3 regions of the Brucella oryzae genome follow, and region 3 is predicted to be linked to each of the others. Evidence: predicted binding sites of a transcription regulator. Region 3 holds the regulator's gene; each other region holds the start of a gene.

Region 1 (4,258 bases), on a different contig from region 3:
CTTTGCCGCTCTGCTCTTCGGCTTCGCGGCCAAGCTGGCGACTGTTTAAACGCTATAACGGCCTTTGATGGGCGCGAAAGTGTAACGGTGGATACCGGGAACCGGCCCCGCGCTTTCGATTGCAGCGCGATGCTTCACGGTCGCGTAACCTGCATGAACCTCCAGCCCGTAAGGTGGATGTGCCGCTCCCGCACGGATCATCATGCGGTCGCGTGTCACCTTGGCTACGATGGATGCGGCGGCGATGGAGACAGAGCGCTGATCGCCTTTGACCAGGGCCGAACCAGGACAGGAAAGCCCCGGCGGAACATCGCGCCCATCGATCAGTGCATGGCATGGCCGCAAGGTCAGGCCGACAGAAGCGCGACGCATGGCTTCCAGTGCGGCTTTCCTGATATCGCTCCCATCGATGCTGCGTGCGCTGAGGCTTGCAACCGAAACGGTGATGGCTTTTGTCAGAATGATTTCGTAAAGCGCCTCGCGTTTTGCCGTCGTGAGCCGTTTGGAATCGTCCAGACCGTCTGGAAGGTCATCAATATCAAGAACAACCGCAGCGGCAACCACAGGACCAGCCAGAGGGCCACGCCCGGCTTCATCGATGCCGACGATGTGTTTCAGTCCGCGCGAAAGCAGTCTTTTCTCTTCGGAAAAGTCAGGCGCGAGCGGGATTTCAAAAAGGAGCGGAGAATCAGAAGCCGAGCGTTTCATTTGGCGGTAATGCTCGCATTGCTTCCGATTCTCCGCAAGGGCCCTGCTCGAGGACGGTGGCGTGAAAGCAGGTAGCCCCTCCGTCTGAGGGACAATCAGACGGAAACTCAATCAATCATTGCACTACATGTTTCGCCAGAAATGCAGCTGCTGGGCGGATCAGGCCGGTTTCCCGCTCTGGGAAACTCTCTAAAACAGCGAAAGCTGTTTGCCTCCTTTTTCGACCGGTTCGAACAGGTCGGTACGTAACTGAAGGCGGCGTGCATTGAAGCCAAGCTTGCGTGCGGTAATCTCGAAACGGCGTCCGATCTGCCACGCATAGGGGCCAGTGCCGCGCATCCGCTTGCCCCATTCGGCATCATAATCCTTGCCGTCGCGCATGGAACGCACCAGTGACATGACATGACGATAACGATCCGGATAATTGCGCAGCAGCCAGTCCTTGAACAAAGGCGCGACTTCGAGCGGCAGGCGCAGCAGAACATAGCCCGCCTCGCGCGCACCTTGCGCATAGGCGGCATCCAGAATGCGCTCTATCTCGTGATCGTTTATACCCGGAATGACCGGTCCCATCATGACGGAAGCGGGGATGCCCGCATCGGTCAGTTTCCGAATGGCCTGAAGCCGTAGCGTCGGCGTCGAGGCGCGCGGCTCCATCGTGCGGGCCAGATGAGCGTCGAGCGTCGTGACCGACAAGGCGACCTTGGCCAGCCCTTTCTCGGCCATGTGGCTCAGAATATCGATGTCACGCACGACCAGGGCGGATTTGGTCACGATGCCGACCGGATGATTGGCGGCCTCCAACACTTCAAGAATTTCGCGCATGATGCGCCATTTCTTCTCGACCGGCTGATAGGGGTCGGTATTGGTGCCGATGGCTATTGTTTTCGGCTGATAATTGGGTTTGGCCAGCTCGCGCTCCAGAAGGCGTGCGGCATCCGGCTTTGCAAACAGGCGGGATTCGAAATCGAGACCAGCTGAAAGTCCCATATAACTATGGGTCGGTCGGGCAAAGCAATAGATGCAGCCATGCTCGCAACCCCGATATGGATTGATCGAGCGGTCGAAGTTGATATCGGGTGAATCGTTGCGTGTGATGATCGTGCGCGGCTTTTCGATCTGTACGTCGGTCCTGAACGGCGGCAGTTCCTCAAGCGTGGTCCAGCCGTCATCGAACTCATGCCGCGTCGTCGGCTCAAAGCGCCCGGTCGGATTGATGCCTGCGCCGCGCCCGCGCCTGCGGGCATGGTCGATGCGCAGGCCAGCTTCACCAATCACCGCATTGGCGTGATCCGCACGCCCACTGCCGAAGGCGGCCCTGTCGGCCTGCTTGATGATATCTGCCTGCTGGATCACTTCCATTTTAGTCTCCCTGAATGGAAACATCGGGCGTTGTACAGGCACGGTGAAAGCAAACGCGGAACAGCGAAAAACTGTTCTGTTGTGCGCACCGTGCTGCCATGCGACTCTATTCTGATGAATCTATTCCTATCGCAAGGTACGGAACAAATCAAGAACATATGCGCAGCAGCTTTCCGTTCACGCATTCTTGATATATGAAGCGCGCATGCTGTCCGTCATCATCGAAACCCTGAATTCAGAAAGAGCGCTGGCCCACACGCTTTCGGCTTTGGTGCCGGCTGTCGTGGAGGGGTTGCTGCGCCGTGTTACGGTCGTGGATCGCGGCTCATCGGACGAAACCGCCCTCGTTGCGCTTGGTGCAGGCTGTGACTTTTATGCCGAAATGGATATTGAGGCGGCGCTCGATGAGATCCGCACGCCATGGGTGCTGTTGCTGAAGCCGGGCGCTGTTCCACAGGAGGGCTGGGAGGAAGTCCTCCGGCGTCACATGGAAAGCGATGGCGATGTTGCACGCTTTTCGCTGCCGGAAGATAGCGGCTTCGGCACGGTCCGTAAAATCTTCGGTCACAAGGCGACACTTGATGCCGGGCTTCTGGTTCGGTTGGACGTGATAAAGCCGCTGCTGCTCGATGGCGTGGCGTTTGATCAGCTTCCACAGCGGCTGAAAACCGTCCGCCTCAAGCATCCCATTCTACCGCCCGACGAGGATTGAGCAAAAAGAAAAGGCGAAGCTGGAAACTCCGCCTTTTTCGCCAGACATGCTGACTGAATTAGTTCTGGTAAGAGGAAGGCGATGCGTCGCCAAAGCGATGAGCCGAACCGTCCTGATAGACAGGAGCTTTGATCGAGGCAGGAGCTGTGTAGTCGACCTTCTGGGAAGCGACCGGTGTGCGGTCGTTTGCATAAAGATCGGCAGGTTCGCCAACATGCGGGTTTTCTGCAAAGGCAGCACCGGCGCTAAGAGCAAGGGCGGCAGCAGCAAGAACAATCTTTTTCATTTTCCTATCTCCTTGGAAAGTGGAGCGGCGTTTTGTTCGTCGTTCCGATGTACCTGAAATGGGTGACAGTGAGCGAAAGTTCCAGTCACGAAAATGTTTTGTTGATCACACATTTGTGCGGCATATTTTTTGGCGTGACGATAATTTTCAAATAAAAATATAATATAATCAATGTGTTGATTTATGTGTCGGCATTCACGAAACAGTTGTAGAAGGCTTTTTGTTCAAAAAGTGCGAACAGTCTGTCCGAATATATTGTCCAATCAGAGTGAACAATAGGACGATTTTATGGGCATTCAGAAAGGAGGTCGTTCAGAGATTATTTTCGGGAAGGGACGCTTTGGGTCGCGATGACGAACCAGTCAGGCTTCTCGGCTGAAAGGCGTGCGGCTGCCTGTTCGGTGGCTGCCATGTCGTCAAAGATTGCATAGCAGGTTGCGCCTGAACCCGACATCTGTGCGTAGAGTGCTCCGCTTGCGTGAAGCAGGTCAAGCTTGTCACCGATCTGGGGCGCAAGTTTCAGCGCTGGGGCAAGAAGATCGTTGCGAGTTGTTTGCAGATAAGCGCAAAGGCGTTCGATATCTGTATGGGAGGGAAGGTTCAACGCTGGGTGATCGCGTTTGTCGAGCGCGCGAAAGACATCCGGCGTTGCCATAGCGGTTCCATCATTGACGAGCAGCATGGGCAAGGCCGGAAACCCGGCGACAGGAGCGAGGTCTTCGCCGATGCCGCGCGCGGTCAGGGGCGTGCCCTTCGATGCGCCGTGCAGGCACATGGGCAGGTCGGCGCCAAGATGCAGCCCCATCGCGGCGAGCTGCCCGAAACCGAGATCGAGGCCCCACAACGCATCAAGTGCGAGCAGCGTTGCTGCAGCATCGCTCGATCCGCCGCCGATGCCCGAGGCAATCGGCAGGTTCTTTTCCAGATGGATGGTAACGGGCGGCAAGACCCTTTGCGCATGGTCGCGCAAGGCGTTGCGGGCCTTGAGCACCAGATTGCCGCCATCGAGCGGTATGCCCTTTGCAAAAGGACCGCCGACCGTGAAACCGTCCTCATCGGCAGGGCTGACGCGAATGATGTCGCCATAGCGCGCAAAGACCACCAGCATGTCGAGCAGATGGTAGCCATCGTCACGACGCCCCGTCACATGCAGTGCCAGATTGATCTTGGCCGGAGCCAGGCGTGTCACC
Region 2 (4,258 bases), on a different contig from region 3:
CGAAGCTATCCTTTCATTATGTCGCCCGAGTGATTTCGTGTTTCGCTATGGGGGAGAAGAATTTCTGGTCGCTCTTGTAGAAGCTGACGAGAATAAAGCTTTTGCAATCGGCGAGGAGCTGCGCAGACAGATAGCGAAACAGCCCCTGAACCTTCCTGATGGCGCACGTCAGTCTGTAACTCTGTCCATCGGCGTTGCAGCATTCAACGGTCATCCCGACTATAGCCATCTCGTCAACGCGGCTGATCGGGCATTATATCGGGCCAAGCAGACAGGACGCAATCGCTGTGAAAAGGAAGCGCCGCTCGCGAATCATTGATCAGAGAGGCATTTTGACATCTGGCGATTACGCTGCAAAACCGCCATATGTTTTCCTCATGACGAATAGTTCCGCCTCCCCCATTTTCGAGACAGCTTTACAGAAACCCCGCGAGCGCGATGCGCTGGAAACGCATTTCCTGCCGCAACGAGCCGACGCGCCTCCCGTAGACTGGGTCGTTGCAGAAGGACTGACGGACTACGAAGAAGCCCTCGCCTTCATGGAAGCGCGCGTTCAGGCCATTCGGGACGGCACAGCAAACGAGCTTGTCTGGCTGGTGGAACATCCGTCGCTTTACACGGCGGGGACGAGCGCCAATTCAAGCGATCTTCTGACGCCAGACAGCCTCCCTGTCTTCAATACAGGGCGAGGCGGTGAATATACCTATCACGGACCCGGTCAGCGCATTGCCTATGTGATGCTTGACCTGAAACGCCGCCGCGAGGATGTGCGCGCCTTTGTGACTGCCCTTGAGCAATGGATCATCGAGAGCCTTGCCGAGTTCAACGTTAAAGGTGAACGTCGCGAGGATCGCGTCGGTGTATGGGTAACAAGACCTGAAAAGCCTCGCCTTGCCAATGGCGGCATGTGCGAAGACAAGATCGCTGCGATAGGCATCCGCCTCCGTCGTTGGGTGAGCTTTCACGGCATCGCCATCAATGTCGAACCAGATCTCGGTTATTATGCGGGCATCGTCCCTTGCGGAATTTCGGAACATGGTGTTACCAGCCTCGTAGATCTCGGATTGCCGGTGACGATGGGCGACATGGACGTCGCACTTGGAAAGGCGTTTGAGACAGTTTTCGGCGCGCGTCAGCTGAAATGAGTCTGTCTCAAGCCACGGCGTCGGCTTTCACGCGGCGCTCGCGCATGAAAACATAAAACCCTGATCCGACGATGATGGCGATGCCGCACCATTTCGAAGGTGTCGGAAAATCACCGAACACGATTAGGCCAACCAGAACCGCATTGACGATTTCAAGATACTGGAACGGCGCCAGCATAGAAGCCGGGGCAAGCTTGAACGCCTGCACCACCATCAGATGGCTGACGGTTCCAATCGTTCCCAGAAGTAGCAGAAGCAGCCAGGGCAGGATGCCTTGCGGCAGGCCGAAACCAAGGTCGCCGATCCCCGCCCCGGTTCCGTAAATCATGGCGAACCCGGCGATCATCCATCCGCCGACGCCCGCATAGAACTGCATTACAAGCGGGCTTTCCTTTGCGCCATATTTGCGGTTGAGGATCAGGTAGATCGCAAAAGTCACGGCGGTTGCCAGCGGCAGCAGCGAAACAGCGCCAAAGATTTCAAAACTAGGCTGGATCACGATCATCGTGCCGACGAGGCCGATGCCAACGGCGCTGAATCGTCTCCAGCCCACCTTTTCCTTCAGGAAGATCGCTGAGAAAAGCGTGAGGATGAGCGGCTCGGCAAAGAAAACGGCCATCGCATCCGCCAGCGGCATGTATTTGACCGCCGTAAAGAAACAGAGGCCACCGAATCCCATCAAGGCTCCACGGATGAGGTTTCCAGCGAGGTACTGTGTCCGCAACGCCGCAAAGCCGCCTGTGAGGAGCAGGATGATGCACATCAGCCAACACTGAACGAAGAACCGCATGAAGGTGACCGTGGCCGGAGGCATGCTGTCCACCATGGCGAGCCACTTGCCGATCGCATCCATCAACGGCAGCAAAAGCACCGAGAGCACCATGATCGCCATGCCCTTGACGTGCGCTTCCACGCCGCTTGTCGCGCTGCTCTGCATTTCAAACTCTCGGTATTTGCAACATTCCCCATAATCGCTCTATGCGAACTGCCGCAGCGTTTCCATCCTATTTGACAGGAAATGTCGCGGCGGTTTGACTTTCGCCTTCTTTCCGGTGCAAATCAGTCCGGTTCTGAACAAAACCCTTTGAAAAAGCCGTGCGAAAGCGGAACGTAAGGCGAACTTTAGTCGCCTTTCGCAAGCGTACATGGCATCATTTAGGTGATTCGCGAACAGTATTTTCCGGTCGATGGCGAGTAAGCTCGACACAGACCTCCTGAAATTCAGACAGAGAGCTTTTCGGAACAGATGGACGATAGCAACGATCTCTTCTCGAGAGTGGTCAACAATGCCCGGGCCCGAGAACGGGAACAGGAACAAGGGCGACAGAGCGAAAAAACTGTGGCGCCGCAGCCTGTCGCGCAACCGGTGGCCGCGCCGTCGCTCTCCGTTCCAAAGCCGGTCACGGCCAAGACGCCGCCTGCTTCATCCACAGGCGACGACTATAACGCATCATCCATCCGTGTTCTGGAAGGCCTGGAGCCGGTGCGCCTGCGTCCCGGCATGTATATTGGCGGCACAGACGAAAAGGCTCTGCATCATCTCTTCGCCGAAGTCATCGACAACTCGATGGACGAAGCTGTCGCCGGACATGCCAATTTCATCGAAGTGAGCTTCGATGCCGATGGGTTTGTAACGGTTTCGGACAACGGACGCGGCATTCCTGTGGATGAACATCCCCAGGTGCCCGGTAAGTCCACGCTTGAAGTCATCATGACCAAACTGCATGCGGGCGGTAAGTTCGACGGCAAGGCTTATGAAACGTCAGGCGGTTTGCACGGTGTCGGTGTTTCGGTGGTGAATGCCCTTTCCGACGTGCTGGAAGTGGAAGTCGCACGCAATCGCCGTCTTTATCGCCAGCGCTTCTCGCGCGGTATTCCGCAAGGCGGGCTGGAAGAGCTCGGCGAAGTGCATAATCGTCGCGGCACCCGCGTCCGCTTCCACCCCGATCCCGATATTTTCGGCAAGACGGCGCAATTCGATCCGCATCGCCTCTATCGTATGGCGCGTTCGAAGGCCTATCTGTTCGGCGGCGTTGAAATTCGCTGGAACTGCGATCCTTCCCTGCTCGACCCGAAGAAGGAAACACCTGAAAAGGCCGTGTTCCACTTCCCCGGCGGCTTGAAGGACTATCTCGAAGCCTCGCTTGGCAAGGAACATCAGGTCACACGCGAGGTTTTTGCAGGCAAGACCGAGAAACAAGGCGGTCACGGCGCTGTCGAATGGGCCGTCTCATGGTTTGGTGGCGACGGGTTTGTCCATTCCTATTGCAACACCATTCCGACCGGCGATGGCGGCACGCATGAAGCGGGCCTGCGCATTGCGCTGACGCGAGGGCTGAAAGCCTATGCGGAACTGACCAACAACAAGCGCGCTTCGATCATCACCACCGATGACGTGATGGTATCGGCCGCAGGGATGCTGTCGGTCTTCATTCGCGAGCCGGAATTTGTCGGCCAGACCAAGGACAAGCTGGCGACCGTTGAAGCACAGCGCATCGTGGAAAATGCGATCCGCGATCCGTTTGACCACTGGCTTGCCGCTTCCCCACAGGAAGCATCTCGCCTTCTGGAATGGGTGATCGACCGCGCCGACGAACGCCTGCGCCGTCGTCAGGAGAAAGAAACCGTCCGCAAGAGCGCAACGCGCAAGCTGCGCCTGCCCGGCAAGCTTGCCGACTGCACGCAGAACGCGGCGGCCGGCGCAGAATTGTTCATCGTCGAAGGTGACTCGGCAGGAGGTTCCGCCAAACAGGCGCGTAACCGCGCCAATCAGGCCATCCTGCCATTGCGCGGCAAGATCTTGAACGTTGCCAGCGCCGGGCGAGAAAAGCTGACAGCAAACCAGCAGATTGCCGATCTGGTTCAGGCTCTGGGCTGCGGCACGCGTAAGAACTATCGGGAAGACGATCTGCGTTATGACCGCGTCATCGTCATGACCGACGCCGACGTCGACGGGGCGCATATCGCGTCGCTGCTCATCACATTCTTCTATCAGGAAATGCCCGATCTGATCCGCAATGGTCATCTCTATCTGGCGGTGCCGCCGCTTTTCCGCCTGAGCCAGGGCGGAAAGGTCGCCTATGCGCGTGATGAAGCGCATAAGGATGAACTTC
Region 3 (4,258 bases):
GCTATTCTCTTGCGAGTTGCGACGCGCAGGCATTATGTCGCCGCGCAGTGCATGGCGTTCGCTATTGCGTTGTCGGCCGGTCTTGTAGTCGGCAAATGGGAGACAGAGCGGCGTGCGACGCCGATGCTGGGCTCCGATGTCGCAACACGTATAACGGGCCGGGTGGTTGCGCTTGAATATCAGGATAATGGAAGCTGGCGGATAACGCTCGATGTCCTCCAGACCGAGCGCCCGAAGCTTCGCTTTCCGCCAAAACGCGTTCGTATCAATGCAAGGGATATTCCGGCCTCGACGTCGATCGGCAGCGGGCTTACAGGTTTCGTGCGATTGCGTATTCCGTCGGGTCCGGTTCGCCCCGGCAACTATGATTTTTCGTTTCACGCCTATTTCAATGGTATCGGGGCCAATGGCTTTTTTCTCGGAACACCCAAAGTGGCGGCGGTTTCTCTGCCAGACGAACTGACTGCGGAAATTTCTCAGTGGATCGCCATGTTGCGTGTTCGGGTTTCCGAACGGATTGAAGAGGTTATCGGCGGAGAGGATGGAAGCGTGGCTTCGGCGCTTGTGGCGGGCACGCGTGCGGGGATCAGCGAAAAGACCAATGACGATCTGCGCAAAGCAGGCCTTGCACATATTCTGTCGATCTCCGGTTTGCATATGGCGCTCGCTGCCGGTGTTGTCATGCTGACGCTGCGGTCTCTCTTTGCGCTGTTTCCGGCTTTCAGTGTGCGGCATCCCGTGAAAAAATATGCAGCCTTTCTCTCCCTTTTGAGCTGCACCTTTTATCTTGCCATGTCGGGCGCCGATGTTGCGGCGCAACGAAGCTATGTGATGATTGCAGTCATGCTCGGAGCCTTGCTGGTTGATCGTGCTGCGATAAGCATGCGCAATCTCGCCATCGCAGCCCTTGCCATGATTGCCATTTCACCGCATGAGATATTAGGGCCGAGTTTTCAGATGTCTTTTTCTGCTACGGCCGCCCTGATCGCGGGATATGCGTGGTGGAGCGAGCGTAATGCAAGAAAATATGTCGGCAAGGAAAGGCGTGGAAAGCCCACTCATAGTTTCGGGGGAAAAATCCTGAAGCCGGTCACTGCGGCGGCGGGTACTTCGCTCGTCGCGGGATTGGCGAGCGGAATTTTTGCCGCTTATCATTTCAATAATACTGCGCCGCTGGGCTTGGTGGGGAACGTTCTCGCTGAGCCTGCAATCGCACTTCTCGTGATGCCATTTGCTGTTTTCGGTCTTGTCCTGATGCCGTTGCAACTGGATTGGGTACCATTGCAGATCATGGGATGGGGTATTTTCGCCGTCAGACATATTGCCGCCTTTGTTGCGGCGTGGTCACCTGACGGCAATCCGGGTGCAATGCCTGCACTCACTCTCGTTTTGTGGACTATTGCGCTTGTTCTGGCGGTTGTTCTGTCGACCAGATTGAAGGCGCTGGCACTCCCCTTCATTGTACTTGGTTTTGCTGCTTTCGTCAGGGAGCCTTTTCCGGACATTGTGGTATCAGAAGATGCCAAGCTGGTGGGAGTCCGACTGACTGATGGGAGATTTGCAGTTAATCGGAGCCGTCCGTCGCAATTTACAGTCGACAATTGGAAAACCGCATATCTGGTCGAAGAATTCATCGCACCGCCATCGGGCAAAAACAGAAAACGAACCGATGTGGACGGATTCGAATGCGAAGATGGATTATGTACGATCAGTTTGCGCGATGGTCGCACATTGGTCTACACAGCAGATGTTGCAATGCAAGAAATCGCCTGTAATATCGGCGATGTGGTCATTCTGGCTGTTCCCGGTAAAGAAGCTTCGTGTGGACGCTCCACGACTCTGAGCATCAGTAAACGCGATCTGGCGTTAAAGGGATCTGTAGAGATAAGACTCGGGAAAGCACCGGAGCAAAACCGAGCTCCTGAGGCTTTATCCATAGTTTCTCCTGAAGCGACGGAAGTCGATGTAACACAGCCAATATTTGATCTGCAACGCGACAGCCGAATAACATTTGCAATCAATACGCCGAGCCGTCCCTGGCATATGCATCGCATCCATTCGCGTCCGGCACGTGGTTTGGCCGAGCGCGAATACAAACCAAAACCCCGCCCGCCCAAAAATGCAGTGAATTGTTCATCCGGCGCAGACCGTAACGCAAATCTCTGCGAATGATAATAGAGCGCTTCCAGTTAAAAGAACCATGCCTTCGCTCAATCTTTTTGCTTTGCATTTTCCTGCGCAAAGCCGTTTTTCACTTTGCTGGAAACACCCTAATAGCGGCGGATCAGGCCAACAAGCTTGCCTTGAACCCGCACTCGGTCGGGGCCAAAGATTCGTGTCTCATAGGCGGGGTTGGCTGCTTCGAGTGCGATGGAAGCACCTTTGCGACGAAAGCGCTTCAATGTCGCTTCTTCGTCATCGACGAGAGCGACCACAATTTCACCGGGATTTGCGGATTCGCCACGCTTGATAATGACCGTATCTCCGTCAAAAATTCCAGCATCGATCATTGAATCGCCTCTAACCTCAAGAGCGTAATGCTCACCCGCGCCAATCATTTCTGGCGGAAGGCTCAGGGAATGCGTCTGATTCTGGATGGCTGAAATAGGCACACCAGCAGCGATTCGCCCCATGACTGGCACAGAGACTGTTGCGGATGTGTCGTCATTGGTCGCAACAGAGGTAGGGCGTGACGGTGAAGGCGGCGGTGGTGCTTTGCCCAGGCTGCCTTCGATAACACTGGGAGCGAACTTCTTTTGTGCGTTGAGTCCCGGAGCAATAGAATCCGGCAGACGCAGGACCTCAAGTGCACGTGCCCGGTTTGGCAGCCGACGGATGAAGCCACGCTCCTCCAGAGCGGTGATCAGACGATGGATACCCGATTTCGAAGCCAGATCGAGCGCTTCCTTCATTTCATCGAACGACGGTGGAATGCCCGTTTCTTTTAGACGTTCATGAATGAACAGCAGAAGCTCGTGCTGTTTACGGGTTAACATGCGCGACACCCTCCCGGCCAAGAATTGAGAAAAACAAAACCAGAACGAACACTATATGTTCCAGTCTTGTTCTGCAATGGTTTTAAAAGCATTAACGCTCAAGACGAGATTGAACGGATTGTTTCAGGACGGGCGCATCATCTATGCGCTACTTCAGATACTGATCCGAATAACATATATTCTATCGTGAGTTAGATCAGTTTTCTCATGCTTTAGTGATGGCAGATAACATGCTGAATCTAGAGCATAAGGACACGACAATCATCGCCGAGAGCGGCTGCGGGAGCGTTCTCGTCTCTGATGAGAAGCGCTTTTGAGCCGACGAGTGCCGAAAGCATAGACGAATCCTGAACTGGAAATGGCTTCGCTATCAGTGTTCCGTCCGGAGTTGATTCGACCGTGGCTCGGATATAATCGCGGCGGTAGTCATTCGCAGGCAGGACAGTGCCCAGTTTTGCAGGCCGGATATCGGCGTCGAAGTTAGTTCCGGCAAGCTTGGCGACAAGCGGTCGAAGAAAGACGAGGCTGCAGACGAGGCTGGAAACAGGGTTGCCGGGCAAGCCTATGATATGCACGATTTTGCCGTTCACGCTGATGTGTCCATACATCAGGGGCTTACCCGGCCTCATGGCGATCTTCCAGAAATCGAGATTAACGCCCAATTTTTGAAGCGCGCCGTGCACAAAATCTCGGTCACCGACCGACGCGCCGCCAATCGTAACCAGAATGTCGATGCCGCTTTGCAGGCTATCTGCTATTGCCTGTTCAATCTTGGCAGGATCATCTGGAATGATTCCTTTGTCTTCCGGGCTGCCGCCAGCCCGCCTGATAATTTCAGCGATTCCGACGCTGTTCGATGCAACAATCTGGTCCATTCCGGGTGTTTCACCCGGCGCGACGAGCTCATCACCGGTCGCAACGATTGCCGCCTTTGGTTTTTGAAATACATCGATTCTCGCATTGCCGCTTGCAGCGGCTAACGATAGGGCGGCGGCGTCCAGCTCTCGTCCGCTCGAAATGACGACGTTACCGGGCGAAAAGTCGAGGCCCGCGCGACGTATATGCCGTCCTGGCTCTATTCCTTCATGAACGGTGAGCCGGTCATCCGAACGCTCGGTGTGTTCTTGAATGACAATTGTGTCTGTGCCTTTGGGCAGTGGCGCGCCGGTAAAAATGCGGACCGCCTGTCCGATCCCCAATTCGCCTTCGAATCGATTGCCTGCTGCCGATTCGCCGATGATGTCGAACTCAACAGGATAAGC

The links. Region 3 encodes LexA, which represses DNA repair genes until DNA is damaged. Its sites were predicted from a motif close to TGTTCNNNNTGTGTTCNG; they were not measured.
Positions count from the first base shown of each region.
Region 1: the regulator LexA is predicted to act here: its motif matches at 2,210-2,227, upstream of JNC70_RS07020 (PA0069 family radical SAM protein).
Region 2: the regulator LexA is predicted to act here: its motif matches at 2,250-2,267, upstream of parE (DNA topoisomerase IV subunit B).

Region 1 is NZ_JBHEEO010000005.1:152,648-156,905, forward strand. It holds gene JNC70_RS07010 (LysE family translocator) at 1-49, shown strand, start outside; gene rnhB (ribonuclease HII) at 46-708, opposite strand; gene JNC70_RS07020 (PA0069 family radical SAM protein) at 898-2,070, opposite strand; gene JNC70_RS07025 (glycosyltransferase family protein) at 2,276-2,782, shown strand; gene JNC70_RS07030 (hypothetical protein) at 2,841-3,068, opposite strand; gene JNC70_RS07035 (4-(cytidine 5'-diphospho)-2-C-methyl-D-erythritol kinase) at 3,388-4,258, opposite strand, start outside.
Region 2 is NZ_JBHEEO010000001.1:82,541-86,798, forward strand. It holds gene JNC70_RS00385 (diguanylate cyclase) at 1-319, shown strand, start outside; gene lipB (lipoyl(octanoyl) transferase LipB) at 378-1,145, shown strand; gene JNC70_RS00395 (DMT family transporter) at 1,153-2,082, opposite strand; gene parE (DNA topoisomerase IV subunit B) at 2,392-4,258, shown strand, end outside.
Region 3 is NZ_JBHEEO010000008.1:157,003-161,260, reverse strand. It holds gene JNC70_RS11075 (ComEC/Rec2 family competence protein) at 1-2,172, shown strand, start outside; gene lexA (transcriptional repressor LexA) at 2,271-2,996, opposite strand; gene JNC70_RS11065 (molybdopterin molybdotransferase MoeA) at 3,236-4,258, opposite strand, start outside.